Regions from separate parts of the Streptomyces sp. NPDC022910 genome, predicted to be linked through region 1. Evidence: riboswitches for the same ligand, from Rfam matches in the RefSeq annotation. Region 1 holds a riboswitch; the other holds the start of a gene.

Evidence for each region. A riboswitch is a leader RNA that binds a small molecule or an ion and turns the genes downstream of it on or off. The one in region 1 is predicted to bind cyclic di-AMP.
Region 2: linked by a shared signal. The riboswitch ahead of ACZ3TS_RS27090 (M23 family metallopeptidase) and the one ahead of ACZ3TS_RS00725 (C40 family peptidase) in region 1 are both predicted to bind cyclic di-AMP.

Annotation. Positions count from the first base shown of each region.
Region 1 is NZ_JBVHHL010000001.1:131,258-138,370, reverse strand. It holds gene ACZ3TS_RS00735 (ATP-dependent Clp protease proteolytic subunit) at 32-667, shown strand; gene ACZ3TS_RS00730 (hypothetical protein) at 675-977, shown strand; cyclic di-AMP (ydaO/yuaA leader) riboswitch at 1,339-1,534, shown strand; gene ACZ3TS_RS00725 (C40 family peptidase) at 1,538-2,011, shown strand; gene ACZ3TS_RS00720 (DUF6328 family protein) at 2,091-2,627, shown strand; gene ACZ3TS_RS00715 (ATP-binding protein) at 2,736-3,194, opposite strand; gene ACZ3TS_RS00710 (helix-turn-helix domain-containing protein) at 3,445-4,305, shown strand; gene ACZ3TS_RS00705 (DUF397 domain-containing protein) at 4,315-4,539, shown strand; gene ACZ3TS_RS00700 (8-amino-7-oxononanoate synthase) at 4,681-5,808, opposite strand; gene bioB (biotin synthase BioB) at 5,955-7,113, shown strand, end outside.
Region 2 is NZ_JBVHHL010000032.1:70,226-77,338, forward strand. It holds gene ACZ3TS_RS27080 (TetR/AcrR family transcriptional regulator) at 1-523, shown strand, start outside; gene ACZ3TS_RS27085 (SGNH/GDSL hydrolase family protein) at 844-1,629, opposite strand; gene ACZ3TS_RS27090 (M23 family metallopeptidase) at 1,893-2,765, opposite strand; cyclic di-AMP (ydaO/yuaA leader) riboswitch at 2,770-2,926, opposite strand; gene ACZ3TS_RS27095 (alpha-galactosidase) at 3,230-5,302, opposite strand; gene ACZ3TS_RS27100 (tyrosine-protein phosphatase) at 5,496-6,293, shown strand; gene ACZ3TS_RS27105 (DUF6126 family protein) at 6,330-6,440, opposite strand; gene ACZ3TS_RS27110 (helix-turn-helix domain-containing protein) at 6,476-7,093, opposite strand.

The DNA.
Region 1 (7,113 bases):
TACAGGAGCGATTCCGAGGAGGCGCGTGCCCATGAACCGACCGTCCGCCCGCTACGTCCTGCCCGAGTTCACCGAACGCACCGGCTACGGACAGCGGACCCTTGACCCGTACGCCAAGCTGCTGGACGAGCGGATCGTGTTCCTCGGGACGCCGATCGACGACACCTCGGCCAACGACGTGATGGCGCAGTTCATGCACCTCGAGTACCTGGACCCGGACCGGGACATCTCGCTGTACATCAACTCCCCTGGCGGCACGTTCAGCGCGATGACCGCCGTCTACGACACGATGCAGTACGTCGGTTGCGACGTGGAGACGATCTGCCTCGGCCAGGCGGCTTCCGCCGCGGCCGTCCTGCTCGCCGGGGGCACACCGGGCAAGCGGTTCGCGCTGCCAGGAGCGCGGGTGCTGATCCACCAGCCGTCCCTGCCGGAGCCCATCCAGGGGCAGGCCACCGACCTGGCCATCCAGGCCGAGGAACTGACACGCACCCGCAGGCGACTGGAGGAGATGCTCGCCCGGCACACCGGGCAGAGCCCGGAGCGGATCGCCGCCGACATCGAGCGGGACAAGATCCTCGACGCGCCGGCTGCGGTGGAGTACGGACTCGTCGACCGCATCATCCCGAGCCGCAAGGCGTCGCGCACCGCGCCGGGCGCGAGGTGAGCCGCCGATGCTGCCGCCCGAACTGCCCCCGTTGCCCGCGCTGACCCGCGCCGAGGCCGAGTTGATCGACCGTTACCTCGACGTGGTCGACCTGCTCGGCCGCATCAACCCGGCGCACTCCGGAGACACGTATCGCGGACTGAGAGCTGCCCAGGCCCTGGTGAGCAAGGCAACAGCCCTGCGCGAGGCGCTGACGCTGATGCACCAGCGCGGGGAGAACGAACTGCACGGCCCCACCCTCGCCCGCGCCCTCCGCGTCCTCGACGGCGAACGCCGCGCCGCCCGCGTCACGGTACCTCCGGCACTCTGACGAGTAGTGACCAACCCACAGCGACAGGGACGTTGGGGCGGTCCGGCCCTCCGGCATCGGGCCTTCCCCGTCCACCGCGACACAAACGATCCAAACGGGGGACCCGCGGTCGGAGTAGACGCTCCTCCGTCCGTGGGCCCGGAAATCATGCGCAACACGCCCGGTCCCAGGCCGGAATGACGTGCTCCGGTGCAGGTCCGAGCCTCGTCAAGCCCCTCAACACCCCCCGAACGGACGGCTGTCCATCCGAACGGGTGAGTGGTGAGTAATGCCACAAACCCCCGGTTCCATTGTGATTTTCGGACATCGGTGCGTGAAGATCCCTTCCTGACGACAAGCCCCCGCCACCGCGGCGGGGCGGTCCGGGCGGACGCCGAATCCTGCCGCCGCCCGGATGACCGGTCGACAGGAGTGGATCGGCAGGAGTGGAGGACCCAGCAAGGCGGGCCACCGGAGAGATCCGGGCGGTCCTTGGGGTGAAGCCGCGCGAGCGGCCGGGCTACTTCGCCAGTCCGAATCCGACAGGTCATCCTTCACAGGCGGCTGACGAAGGGTTGCGCATGACTGCGCTCAATCGTGTCCCGTCGCTGCTGACCCGGGCCGGCACGGCCTCGGCCCTCACCCTTGCCGCCGTCGGCGGCGGCATCGCGGCCCCCGGCCTCGCCACCGACGCGACCGCCGCGACTCCGGCGACGAAGGCGCTGCAGATCGCGGCGTCCAAGAAGGGATCCCCCTACAAGTACGGCGCCACCGGGCCGCGCCGCTTCGACTGCTCGGGGCTCACGCTCTACGCGTTCAAGAAGGCGGGCAAGAAACTGCCCCGCACGGCCGCGGCGCAGTACAACAAGACGCACCACATTTCCGCGTCCCATCGCAGGGCGGGAGACCTGGTGTTCTTCCACTCGGGCCGGTACGTCTACCACGTCGGCATCTACGCCGGGAAGGGAAAGATCTGGCACTCGCCGAAGACCGGAGACGTGGTCAGGCTCCAGAAGATCTGGACGAAGAGCGTCTGGTACGGACGGGTCAGCTGACCCGTCCGGTGGGGTGACGGCTCGTACGCCGTCACCCCCACCGAGGCGTGAGGCGGGCCGGAATGGTTACTCGTTCACCATGGCGGACCGACCTCCTCCCCAGGCACGGCACGAGACACCCCTGGAGCGCGCCGACCGCAACTTCGCCGAGCTGTTGCAGGAACTGCGCGTCACCCAGACCGGGGTGCAGATCCTCTTCGCCTTCCTGCTGACCCTGGCGTTCACCCCGCGCTTTCCGTCCCTCGACACCGTCCAGCGTGTCACGTACGTCACCACGCTCCTGCTGTCCGTGCTGGCCGCGGCCCTGTTCACGGCTCCCGCCGCGCTGCACCGCGCGCTCTTCCAGCAGAACCTCAAGCCCGCCATCGTGCGGATCTCGTCCCGCCTGGCCGCGCTCGGGCTGCTGGTGCTGACCCTGGCGTTCACCGGGTCGGTACTGCTCGTGGTGGACGTGTCCCTCGGCCGCGTCGCCGGTGTCGCCGCCGGTACGGGAACCTTCCTGGTCTGCGTCGGCCTGTGGCGCTTCATGCCCCGGATGGTCCAGCGGGCCGTCGCCACAGCACCTCAGGCTCCAGAACGAGCGGGAGACCGGGAACCGCCGGATGGCTCCCGGTGACTCCCTAGGGGCGTCTGTGTGGTCCGCGGCCGACGGGCGGGTGCGGGCGCGCCTCGGCCGGAAGTGCCGGACGAGCCGGAGCGGGCGCGGACGCGGTCAGCCGCGGCTTCAAGGCTCTTGCTGACCGCCCGCCGTGACCGACTCCACCGGCGTGGCCCACGGCAGTTCGATGGCGACCGTCTTGCCGCCCTCGCGGGTGGGCCGCACGCTCAGCGTGCCGCCGTTCTCCGCGGCGAGCCAACGGATGATCACCATCCCGCGGCCGTTGTCCTGTTGTACGGCCGCGGGCAGCCGTTTGGGGAAGCGCGGGTGGCTGTCGGTGACACCGATGCGCAGTAACTCGTCCCGGTCGAGCGCGATGTCGACCGTGAACGTGGGTGACTGCCCGAAGGTGTGCTGCACGGCGTTGGTGGCGAGTTCCGAAACGATCAGTCGCACGGCGTCGGCGACTTCGGCGTCGCTCGGCATACCCCATTCGGTGAGGACGCCTGAGACGTATTTTCTGGCGGCGGAGACCGAGGCGGGATCGCTCGGCAGAGTGACGGAGGCTTCCTGATGGTCTGCCATGGCGACGTCGTCCCTTTCCCACGGGACCGGAGTCCGACACGGAGCGGTTGGTTCGAGTAACGGTCCCGGACTTGGTGCTGCGCGCCAGACTGCCATCACCGGGGCCCTGTCGGGTGCGATCCCCCGAGATATGCATATATCTGTCGCTCGAAGCGGTGAACTCTCCGACGACCGACCGTATTTGGGCAGCACCCGGGCCCATCCTCTAGCGTCGCCGTGAAAACCGCGCGCCGTGCGGAAGGAGTCGGCCATGCAGTACGGACCAGCGGTACGCCGCCGCAAACTCGGTGCCGAATTGCGCGCTCTGCGCGCCCGGGCGGGACTCACGAGCGGTGAGGCGGCCACCCTCGTCGGCTGGCACCAGTCGAAGGTGAGCCGGATCGAGACGGGCGCCAGCGGGGTCAAACCGGCGGACGTACGTCTACTGCTGGACGCCTACGGCGTCAAGGACGCCGAACTGCGGGAACTGCTGCTCGTGCTTGCGGGCTCGGAGGACGGCGGCGGGCGGCAGAACTGGTGGCACGCGTACCGCGGGGTGCTGCCGCCGACCTACCGCGATTTCATCAGTCTGGAGTCCCAGGCGAGCGGGATGCGCACACTGGAGACCTCTGTGGTGCCGGGTCTACTGCAGACGCCCGAGTACGCCCGGGCCGTGACCCGGGCCGCCGTCGGCACCCTGGAGGACGACAAGCTGGATGCCCTGGTGGAGGTGCGCCTGGCCCGGCAGGACGTGCTGCGCGCCGATCCGCCGCTGGAACTGAGCGCCGTCCTGGACGAGGCGGTGCTGCGCCGGGAGGTCGGCGGGCCGGAGGTCATGGCGCGTCAGCTGAAGCGGCTGCTGCACGCGGCCAGACTGCCCCAGGTGCGGCTCCAGCTCCTTCCGTTCGCCGCCGGGGCACACATCGGCGTTACCGGACCTTTCGTTATCTTCTCATTTCCGAGCAGGTCCGATCTGGATGTGGTCGTTCTCGACCACTTGACGAGTAGCCTCTACCTCGAGCGGAAAGAAGACCTTCAGGCCTACAGCGAGGCCTTCAACGCCCTTCAGGTCCACGCCCTTTCACCCGAGGACACGTTGGATTACATCGCCGCGTTGGCCGGCGACGCATAAGGAGGCACCATGTCAGCACTGCCTCGGCACGTCCCTTCCAGTACCTCCCTGCACGGTGCGCGGTGGCTGCGCAGCAGCCGCAGTACCGGAATGAACAACTGCGTCGAGACCGCCCGACCGGGCCCGGGGCCCTGGTCCGGACTGGTGGCGGTGCGCGACTCGAAGAACGTGACCGGACCCGCCCTGCTCTTCACTCCCGAGGCCTGGGAGGAGTTCCTGACCGGACTGAGCTGATCACGTTCGTGCGACCAGGTCGTAAATCGGCCAATTTCGAGCCGATTTCCGAGTCGCTCCTGTAGCGGTTACTCCTCCACCACATCGCACCGGTCGGTGCGATCATCCGTACGACGCGCGATGCACGGCCGTTTCGCCGACTCACGGTCGCGTCTCGCCGATCACGCGTACGGCGCGCTCGACCTGCCACTCGGTGAGGTCGGCGCGAGCGGTCAGACGCAGCCGTGAGATGCCGTCGGGCACCGACGGCGGACGGAAGCAGCCGACGGCGACCCCCGCCGCCCGGCAGTCGGCCGCCCACCGTAGGGCCTGTTCCGGGGAGGGTGCCCGCACGGAGACCACGGCGGCGTCCGGCCGCACCGCCTCATGGCCCTCGGCCGTGAGGCGGGCGTGCAGGGCCGTCGCCACCGTGCGGGCCCGAGCGGCGCGCTCCGGCTCGCGGCGCAGCAGACGCAGCGCCGCGAGAGCCGCGCCCGCCGCCGCCGGGGCGAGCCCGGTGTCGAAGATGAAGGTCCGGGCCGCGTTCACCAGATGGTCGATCACACGCGCCGGACCGAGGACGGCGCCGCCCTGGCTGCCCAGCGACTTCGACAGCGTCACCGTCACCACCACGTCCGGCGCGCCCGCGAGGCCCGCCGCGTACGGGGCGCCACGGCCACCGGCCCCGAGGACGCCGAGCCCGTGCGCGTCGTCGACGATGAGCCCGGCCTCGAACGCACGGCACACAGATGCCAGTTCGCCCAAGGGGGCGGCGTCGCCGTCCACGGAGAACACCGTGTCGGAGACCGCGACGGCGGGTCCGCGGTGAGTGTCGAGCGCCTTGCGGACCGCCTCGGGGTCGGCGTGCGCGACGACCTGGGTGGTGCCGCGCGCGAGCCGGCAGCCGTCGATGAGCGAGGCGTGGTTGCCCGCGTCGGAGACGACCAGCGAGCCGTGCGGTGCCAGCGCGGTGACCGCCGCGAGGTTGGCCGTGTAACCGGAGGAGAAGACGAGAGCCGCCTCGAAGCCGCAGAAGTCAGCCAGTTCGCACTCCAGTTCCCTGTGCAGTTCGGTGGTGCCGGTGACGAGCCGTGAACCGGTCGAGCCGCCGCCCCACAGACGGGCCGCCTCCGCAGCGCCCTCGGCGATCTCGGGATGGCGGGCCAGGCCCAGGTAGTCGTTGCTCGCGAGGTCGAGGAGCGGGGAGTCGGCGGCTCGGGGGCGCAGGGTGCGGACGAGTCCGGCCCGGCGGCGCGCCCGCGCCTGCTCGTCGATCCAGCCGAACGCCATGGCTCCTCCGGGCTTTTGTAGGCAGTGCACAGACACTAGCGGGACGACCAGCCGCCCAGGGTGTGGCAATACCCACACGTCGAACGGTGTCTGTTGTGCGAACTCTCCTTGGCCCAGGACGCTCCCGTAGGACAGGATCGGCTCTCATGGACCTGCTGAACACGCTGGTGGACAAGGGGCTGCGGCGCGAACTGCCGACCCGCGAGGAAGCTCTGGCCGTCCTCGCCACTTCCGACGACGACGTGCTCGATGTGGTGGCCGCGGCCGGCAAGGTACGCCGCCACTGGTTCGGCCGACGGGTGAAACTCAACTATCTCGTCAACCTGAAGTCCGGCCTGTGCCCCGAGGACTGTTCCTACTGTTCCCAGCGGCTCGGTTCGAAGGCCGACATCCTGAAGTACACCTGGCTCAAGCCGGACGAAGCCTCCGACGCCGCGGCGGCGGGAGTCGCGGGCGGGGCGAAGCGGGTCTGCCTGGTGGCGAGCGGCCGCGGGCCCACCGACCGGGACGTGGACCGGGTCTCGGACACCATCAGGACCATCAAGGAGCAGAACGAGGGCGTCGAGGTGTGCGCCTGCCTCGGTCTGCTCTCCGACGGCCAGGCTGAGCGGCTGCGCACCGCGGGCGCCGACGCCTACAACCACAACCTCAACACGTCCGAGGCGACCTACGGGGACATCACCACCACGCACACCTACGCCGACCGGGTCGACACGGTGCATAAGGCGCACGCCGCCGGCCTGTCGGCCTGCTCCGGACTGATCGCGGGCATGGGCGAGAGCGATCAGGACCTGGTCGACGTCGTCTTCTCGCTGCGAGAGCTCGACCCGGACTCCGTTCCGGTGAACTTCCTGATCCCGTTCGAAGGAACCCCGCTCGCCCAGGAGTGGAACCTGACCCCGCAGCGGTGTCTGCGGGTCCTCGCCATGGTGCGGTTCGTGTGCCCGGACGTGGAGGTGCGCATCGCGGGCGGCCGGGAGGTCCACCTCCGTACGCTGCAGCCGCTGGCCCTGCACCTGGCCAACTCCGTCTTCCTGGGCGACTACCTGACCAGCGAGGGCCAGGCGGGCAGGGCGGACCTGGAGATGATCGCGGACGCCGGGTTCGAGGTGGAGGGCACGGACCAGGTGACGCTGCCCCAGCACCGGGCGGCAGGTGGCTGCGGGTCCCACGGGGGCGACGGCTGCGGGTCCGGAGAAGGCGCCGGATGCGGGTCCCACGGGAGCGCCGGTGTCTGTGGTTCCGCCTCGGCGCCGCACGTCAACGAGGCCCGTACGGACCTGGTCGCCGTACGCCGCCGGGGTG
Region 2 (7,113 bases), on a different contig from region 1:
CGCCGACGTGGCCTCGGCGCTCGGGGTGAGCAACGCGCTGGTGCTGTACCACTTCTCGACCAAGGAGAAGCTGGTCGCGGAGGCGTTCGCGTACGCCGCCGAGGACGATCTCGGACATCTGCGCAAGCTGCTCGGCCGCCGTACGTCGGCACTGCGCCGCCTCAGGTCCGCCGTCCGCTGGTACGCGCCGACCGGGCAGGCCAAGGGCTGGCGGCTGTGGATCGAGGGCTGGGCGGCGGCACTGCGCGAGCCTGCGCTGCGGGAGGTCACGCGGGACCTCGACCGGCAGTGGAAGGCCGCGATCACCGAGGTCTTGGCGGAGGGAGTGGCCGCGGGCGAGTTCCACTGCGCCGACCCGGCGGGCACCGCACTGCGGCTGACCGCGCTGCTCGACGGGCTCGCCGTGCAGATGACGGCGTACGAGGGCACGGTGTCGCGGGCGCGTGCACAGGAGTGGGTCGACGAGGCACTCGCCCGCGAACTGGGCATGGCACGCGCGGGGTTGACGGCGACCAAAGGCTGACCGGGTGCCCCGGGAAGACCGGCGGACCGACGCCCGCATGGCGCAGGGCGCCTCGGGGAGTGGGCGGACGCCCGTGTGCCCGGGAAACAGGAGCGGCTCGCCCGCCCTCGACGGAGGGCAGGGACCAGGGACAGCGAAGGTCCTGCTTCCGCGTCACCTCGCCAACCAGAAAGCCGTGACGTCCCGCCCGCCCGGGGAAGACCCTCGACGGGCGAGGCCGGGATCAGCCTCGAGACCAGTACGGCGCGACACTCCGCACGACCGCAGGAACCAGGCGGCCCGGGCGCGTGGCCCGGGCCGTACCCGATGAGCGGTCCTGTTCAGACCGCCTGCGCTATCCGCATCTTGATGTCGTCCGGCGACAGGGTGCCCTTCGCCACGACGCGGTCACCGGAGGACTCGCCGCGCAGCCGGCGCCCGATCCACGGGACCAGGTGCTCGCGCGCCCAGTGGATGTCGTCGCGCCGCACCTCCAGCGTGCCGCGCGGCGGCAGCGGCGGCCACGGCTGGTCCGGGTCGGCCGGTACCTCGATGCCGAGCACCTGGCCCGCCCTCAGGGCGACCCGGGTGTGGCCCTCGGGCGAGAGGTGGAGACGGTCACCGTCCCAGGCGCGCCGGTCCTGCACGGTCTTCAGCGACCACAGATCGAGGACCGGGCAGCCGTACCGGTCGGCGATCGCCCGGACGTGCCCGTTGTAGGTGGCGATCTTCCCGCGCAGATGCTTGAGGACAGGGACGCCACGGGTGTCGAAGCCGGTCGTCACCAGCACGGTGCCGACGACGGAGGTGAGGTCGGCGACGGCCCGCTCGAAGCGCTCGGCGACCTCGTCGGGGTCGGTGCCCGGCCGGATGATGTCGTTGCCGCCCGCGCAGAACGAGACCATGTCCGGCGCGAGTTCGATGGCCTTCGGAAGCTGGTCCGCGACGATCTGGTCCAGCAGTTTGCCGCGCACGGCAAGGTTCGTGTACTTGAAGTCGCCTTCGGGACGCCGGTCGGCGAGGAGCACCGCGAACCGGTCGGCCCAGCCGACGAACTGCCCGTCGGGGCCGGGGTCGCCGACGCCCTCGGTGAAGCTGTCCCCCACCGCTACGTACGACCCGATCACTGATCTGTTGTCATTCTTCGAATCGTCTGCCACGTCGGCCCATGATTCACCTTGGGATGTGAGCTACGCGACCGTAGGAAAGGGTTGACGGACGGTGAGATAAACCACTCGCCGAATGCGATCCGATCCGGAATAACCCTCCGATCAGGGGTGTTCGGGTGAGCCACCGGACGTGGGGCCGGCGCGGCGGAACGGCAACGCCGGAGGCCGGACCCCCGGGAACGGGGGTCCGGCCTCCCGAAGGCGGCGGGCGGCCGACGGCGTCAGCCGACACTCAGGCCGTGGGAGCGCAGGTAGGCGACCGGGTCCACGTCGGAGCCGTAGTCCGGGGTCGTGCGGATCTCGAAGTGCAGGTGCGGTCCGGTGACGTTGCCGGTCGCGCCGGACAAGCCTATCTGCTGACCCGGGGTCACGGCCTGGCCCCCGGCGACGGAGATCTGCGACAGGTGGGCGTACTGCGCGTAGTAGCCGTCGGCGAGCTTGATGACGACCTGGTTGCCGTACGCACCGCTCCAGCCGGCCGAGACGACCGTCCCCGCGGCGATGGCCTTGAGGCTGGTGCCGGTCGGGGCGATGAAGTCCACGCCGGTGTGGTATCCGCTGGACCACATGCTGCCCGCGGCGTGGTAGCCGGTGCCGATGGCGGCGGCCGCGACCGGCAGGGTGTAGCCGGTCGCGGTGGTGGTGGGCTTGGTTGCCGTCGTGGTGCTGGGCGCGGAGGCTTCGGACTCGGTGGCGGACGGGTCGGTCGTCTGCGACGCGGCGCGGTCACCGCGGAGTGCCAGCTTCAGACCCGGGTGGATCAGCGACGGGTCGGAGCCGACCACGGAGCGGTTGTCCTCGTAGAGCTTCTGCCATCCGCCGCTGACGTGCTGCTCGTCAGCGATCTTCGCGAGCCAGTCGTCGGCCTGCACCGTGTAGATCCTGGCGCCGTTCGCCCGGGCGCCGCTCTTTTCGGCGGCGACCGGAACGGAGGTGGCGGCCTTCTCGGCAGCGGATGCCGTCGGGGTGGCGGCATGGGCGCCGTTCGCCCCCATCAACGGCAGCGCGAGCGTGGCGCCGCCGGTTCCGGCGACGGCGATGGAACGGGTGAAACGCCGGGACTTGGGACGGCGGTGCTTACCCTTCGCGGGCATGGCGAATTCCTCTCCTGCGCCTGCGAGGTGAGCTGTCGGGTGCGGACTGGAGATGTCCGGCCGCGATTGCGCGCGGCTTTACCCCTAGCCGTTCCGGAGACCGGAACAGGCGACGTACCTGTGGGTCCCCCGCTCCTGCCGGGCACGGGTGAGTATGCGGGCCCCGGGCGGCGGCAGGATTAGGCGTTCCACCCGGATCGAGGGGGAACGTAAGCGACCGGGACACGCGGCCACAACCGGCCGGTTCCCGGCGCTCGGATTTCTCTTGATCCTTGGGGGAATTCCCCGTCACCCTCCGTCGATACGGGATTGCGAGCCGCTCTCAATCCCCCTGAAAAGCGCCCGAATTACGTGAACATGGCGACAACCGTACGTCACGGTTATGACCCTGCTCACGTGCTGTAATTTCAGGAGCCCTCATTCCAGAGCGAGTTGGAATGAAGGCTCCAATTCGGGCAGAACACTCAGATGCGACGCAGCCGGATAACCGTCGCATCGAAGTCGCCGTGCAGGCTGGTCGGCAGCCCGTGATGCAACAGCACGGCACCCCGGTGCACTTCGCCCGTTTCACGGCATTCATACGTCGCCGCCGGGTCGAGGCCGCGCAGCCGCAGCGGGGCGACCGGCTCGCCGTAGTGCTGCGCCTGGAGCCACGCGAGGACGACCGTCTCGTCACCGTGAACATACTGGACAGCGCTCAACCCGCCCCTCGGCGGCCGCAGTCGGTAGAGGTCGCCGCGCTGGACGACGGGGCGGATCTCCTTGTAGAGACCGACCCAGTCGCCGGCCTCCGCCAACTCCTCGTCGGTCCACGTCGTGAGGTCTCCCCCGACGCCCAGCACCCCCGCCATGGAACTCACGAACCGGAAGCGCAGCGAGCTGACTCGCCCGTTCAGCTGGGTGTTCGGGCTGTCCGTGACCCAGGCGGCCATGACCCGGGCCGGATGGATCTGACTGAAACCGTGCTGGATGGCGAGCCGGTCGAGCGGATCGGTGTTGTCTGAAGTCCACACCTCGTCCGTACGGCTCATGACACCGAGGTCGACCCGCCCGCCACCACCCGAGCAGGACTCGAAGGCGACTTTGGGGTGCGCGGCCCGCAGGCGGTCCAACAAGGCGTACAGGGCCCGCACATGGTCCACCCAGAGCCGCTGCGGGTACGGGTCCCCGGGCCAGCCGGCGTCGGTGAAGCAGCGGTTGAAGTCCCACTTCACATAGTCGATCGGGGCGCTGGAGAGGAGCCCGTCCAGCCGCTCCCACAGATACTCCTGGACGTCCTCGCGGGCGAGGTTCAGCACGAGTTGATTGCGGAATTCCGTCCGCTTTCGCCCACTCTGGTACTGCACCCAGTCAGGGTGAGCGCGGTAGAGGTCGCTGTCGGGGTTGACCATCTCGGGTTCGACCCAGATGCCGAACTGCATGCCGAGGCCGTGCACGAAGTCGGCGAGCGGCTTGAGGCCGGACGGGAAGCGGTCGGGGTTGGGCAGCCAGTCGCCGAGCCCGGCGCGGTCGCTGGTGCGGGCGCCGAACCAGCCGTCGTCGACGACGAACAGCTCGACCCCGATCTCCGCCGCCCGCCGCGCGAGCGCCTCCTGCTGCTCCTCGGAGATGTCGAACTCGGTGGCCTCCCAGGAGTTGTAGAGCACGGGCCGGTCCCGGTCGGCGTCCGGGATGACGTACGCCCGCTGGTACGCGTGCCAGGCACGGCTCGCGCCGCCGAATCCGCCGTCGCTCCACAGCCCCGCGAAGACGGGCGTGGTGTACGTCTCCCCGGCCGCCAGGCGCAGCAGGCCGGAGTCGTCGTACCCGGCCCCGCCGGTGATCTGCACGCGCGCGTCCGGGAGCTGGGCCACCGCGATCCGCCAGCTGCCCGACCAGGCGAGCGCGCAGCCGTAGACCTCGCCGTGCTCCTCGGTCGCCTCCGAGTCGAGCGCCACCCAGGGCAGGTGCTGGTGTCCCGTGTGGCCGCGGCGGCTGCCGATGACCTTCTCACCGTATGTGAGGTCGGACCGCACGAGCCGGGACTCGGCCGCCCAGCGGCCGTGCAGCTGCGACAGCCGCCAGCCCTCGCGCTCGGGCAGGGTCCAGGTCGCGGAGTCGGCACGGAGCAGTTCGACGGGGGCGGGGCCGTCGTTGGCGAGGGTCACCCAGCGCTCGACGACGTCTCCGCGCATCCGGTAGTGGAGGGTGGTGAGGAGCCCTGCGTCGCTGAACCGCAGCCGCAGCTCGTCGCCGTCGGCCTCGTACGCCTCGAACGTCCACTCGGTGCCGCGGCGCTCCTGCGTACGGACGGACAGGGCGGGGCGCACGAAGCGGGGGCCGCCCTCGACCGGGTACTCCTCGTGGCCGTCGAGCGGGGACTCGAAGGGCCAGTACCGGGGTGCGGGCAGGGCGGCGAGCGCCTCGGCGTCGGGAAGCGCGATGCGCGGGCCCCAGTGCAGATGCAGCAGTTCATCGCCGTCGGTGAGCCGCAGGGCGTAACTGCTCGCGGGCCCCGACAGCAGCCAGGTACGACGGTCAGCGCCGATTTCCAACATCAAGCCCCCACAGATCCGAACAGGTGCGATCAGGCACCGACATCATCGGGGGTGACCAGCCTCGGGGGCAACGTCTTCAGCCCGAGTTCAGCACAGCGCGCGGTATCCGATGATTGCCTGATGAACCCATGTCGTATGGTCGAAGCGCGGCCCGTCGGCGAGCAGCGCCGTCGGACGGATGGGAGGAGCCCCCGTGACGCAGCAGGTCCCGTCTACCGAGCCCGAGCTGACCGGGGTGCGCAACTTCCGTGACGTGGGCGGTCTGCCGACCGTGGACGGACGGCGCGTGCGGCAGGGAGTGATCTTCCGCAGCGGCCACCTCGCGCACGCGACGGAGAAGGACGCGGCGTTCCTCGCCTCCCTCGGCCTGCACACGATCTTCGACTTCCGCAACGGGGCGGACAAGCAGCTGGAGGGGCCGGACGTCGAGCTGCCGGGCGTGCGGAACGTCAACCTTCCACTGACCGACCCGGCGGACGGCGCCGAGTTCTGGAAGATGGTCCGCGACGGCGATCTGGAGCAGCTGCGCACCCTCCTGGCGGACGGCAAGGCCGCGGGCCGCATGGTCGCCTCGTACCGCACGATCATCAAGCAGCGCACGGCCGAGCATTCCCAGGTACTGCGCGCACTGTCCGAGGACAGCGTGCCCGCACTGATGCACTGCGCCGCGGGCAAGGACCGCGCGGGTCTGTCGATCGCCGTGACGCTCCTGGCCCTCGGGGTCGAGCGCGAGGCGATCGTCGCGGACTACCTGGAGTCCAATGCCACGCACCGCCGGTACAAGGTGCACCGCAACGGTTCGTCGCCCGACACGTACTCCCCCGAGGTGATGGAGCTCCTCAGCCCGTTGTTCGACGCGCGCGCCGAGTATCTGGCGGCTGCGATCGAGACCGTCGAGGAGACCTGGGGCGGCGTCGACGCCTACCTGGAGCAGGGGCTCGGAATCACGCCGGCGCTGCGGGAGCGGCTGCGCGCGCGACTGCTGGACTGAACGCGCCCGCTCCCGGCCGCCGGACCGGGGCCCTTCCTACTTGGCGCCCACCTCGAACAGCAGATAGATGAAGGCGGCGAAGAGGTGGCCGACGGCGATGTAGATGATCAGGCGGATCCACAGGGCCCGGGGGAACTTCTCCTCCATCACCCTGCGCTTGGGGCCGGTCTCCGGTTGCTCGCTCATGGTGTTTCTCCTGGGATGGGACCGAGGCAGAGCGTGGCGGTCGGGCTCTGCAACAGGGTGTGGACGAAGAGCAGCTCGGTGCCGCCGTGGTCGGCGGCCGCGAGGCGGTGCGGGGTCAGGGAGTCGAAGTGCGCGCTGTCACCGACCGCGAGCACATGCGCGGTGTCGCCCAGCCGCAGCCGCAGCCGCCCGCTCAGGACGTACAGCCACTCCTCACCGGGATGGACGCGTACGATGTCGCCCTGCGTGCCGTGCGGGATGTGGACGCGAAGGGTCTGCATGCCGCGGCCTGGTGCGCCGGCCTGCCAGTACGTCCAGCCGCCCGCCCGGGTCGGCTCCATGTCGGGGGCGCGGACGACCGCGTCCCGGTCGGCGACGGTCTCGCCGAGCAGTTCGGAGACCGTCGTACCGTAGATGCGGGCGAGCGTGAGCAGCACAGGCAGCGAGGGCTGGCGCTGCCCGGTCTCGAGCCGTGAGAGGTGCGCGGCGGAGAGCCCGGCGGTACGGGCCGCCGCCTCCAGGGTGAGCGAGGCACGGCGGCGCAGCGCACGCAGCTGCGGCGCGACGACCGGCAGATCCTCGCCCGTCCGGGACTCGTTCTGGGGAGAGCTCATGCTCCCCATTCAGCCGCAGC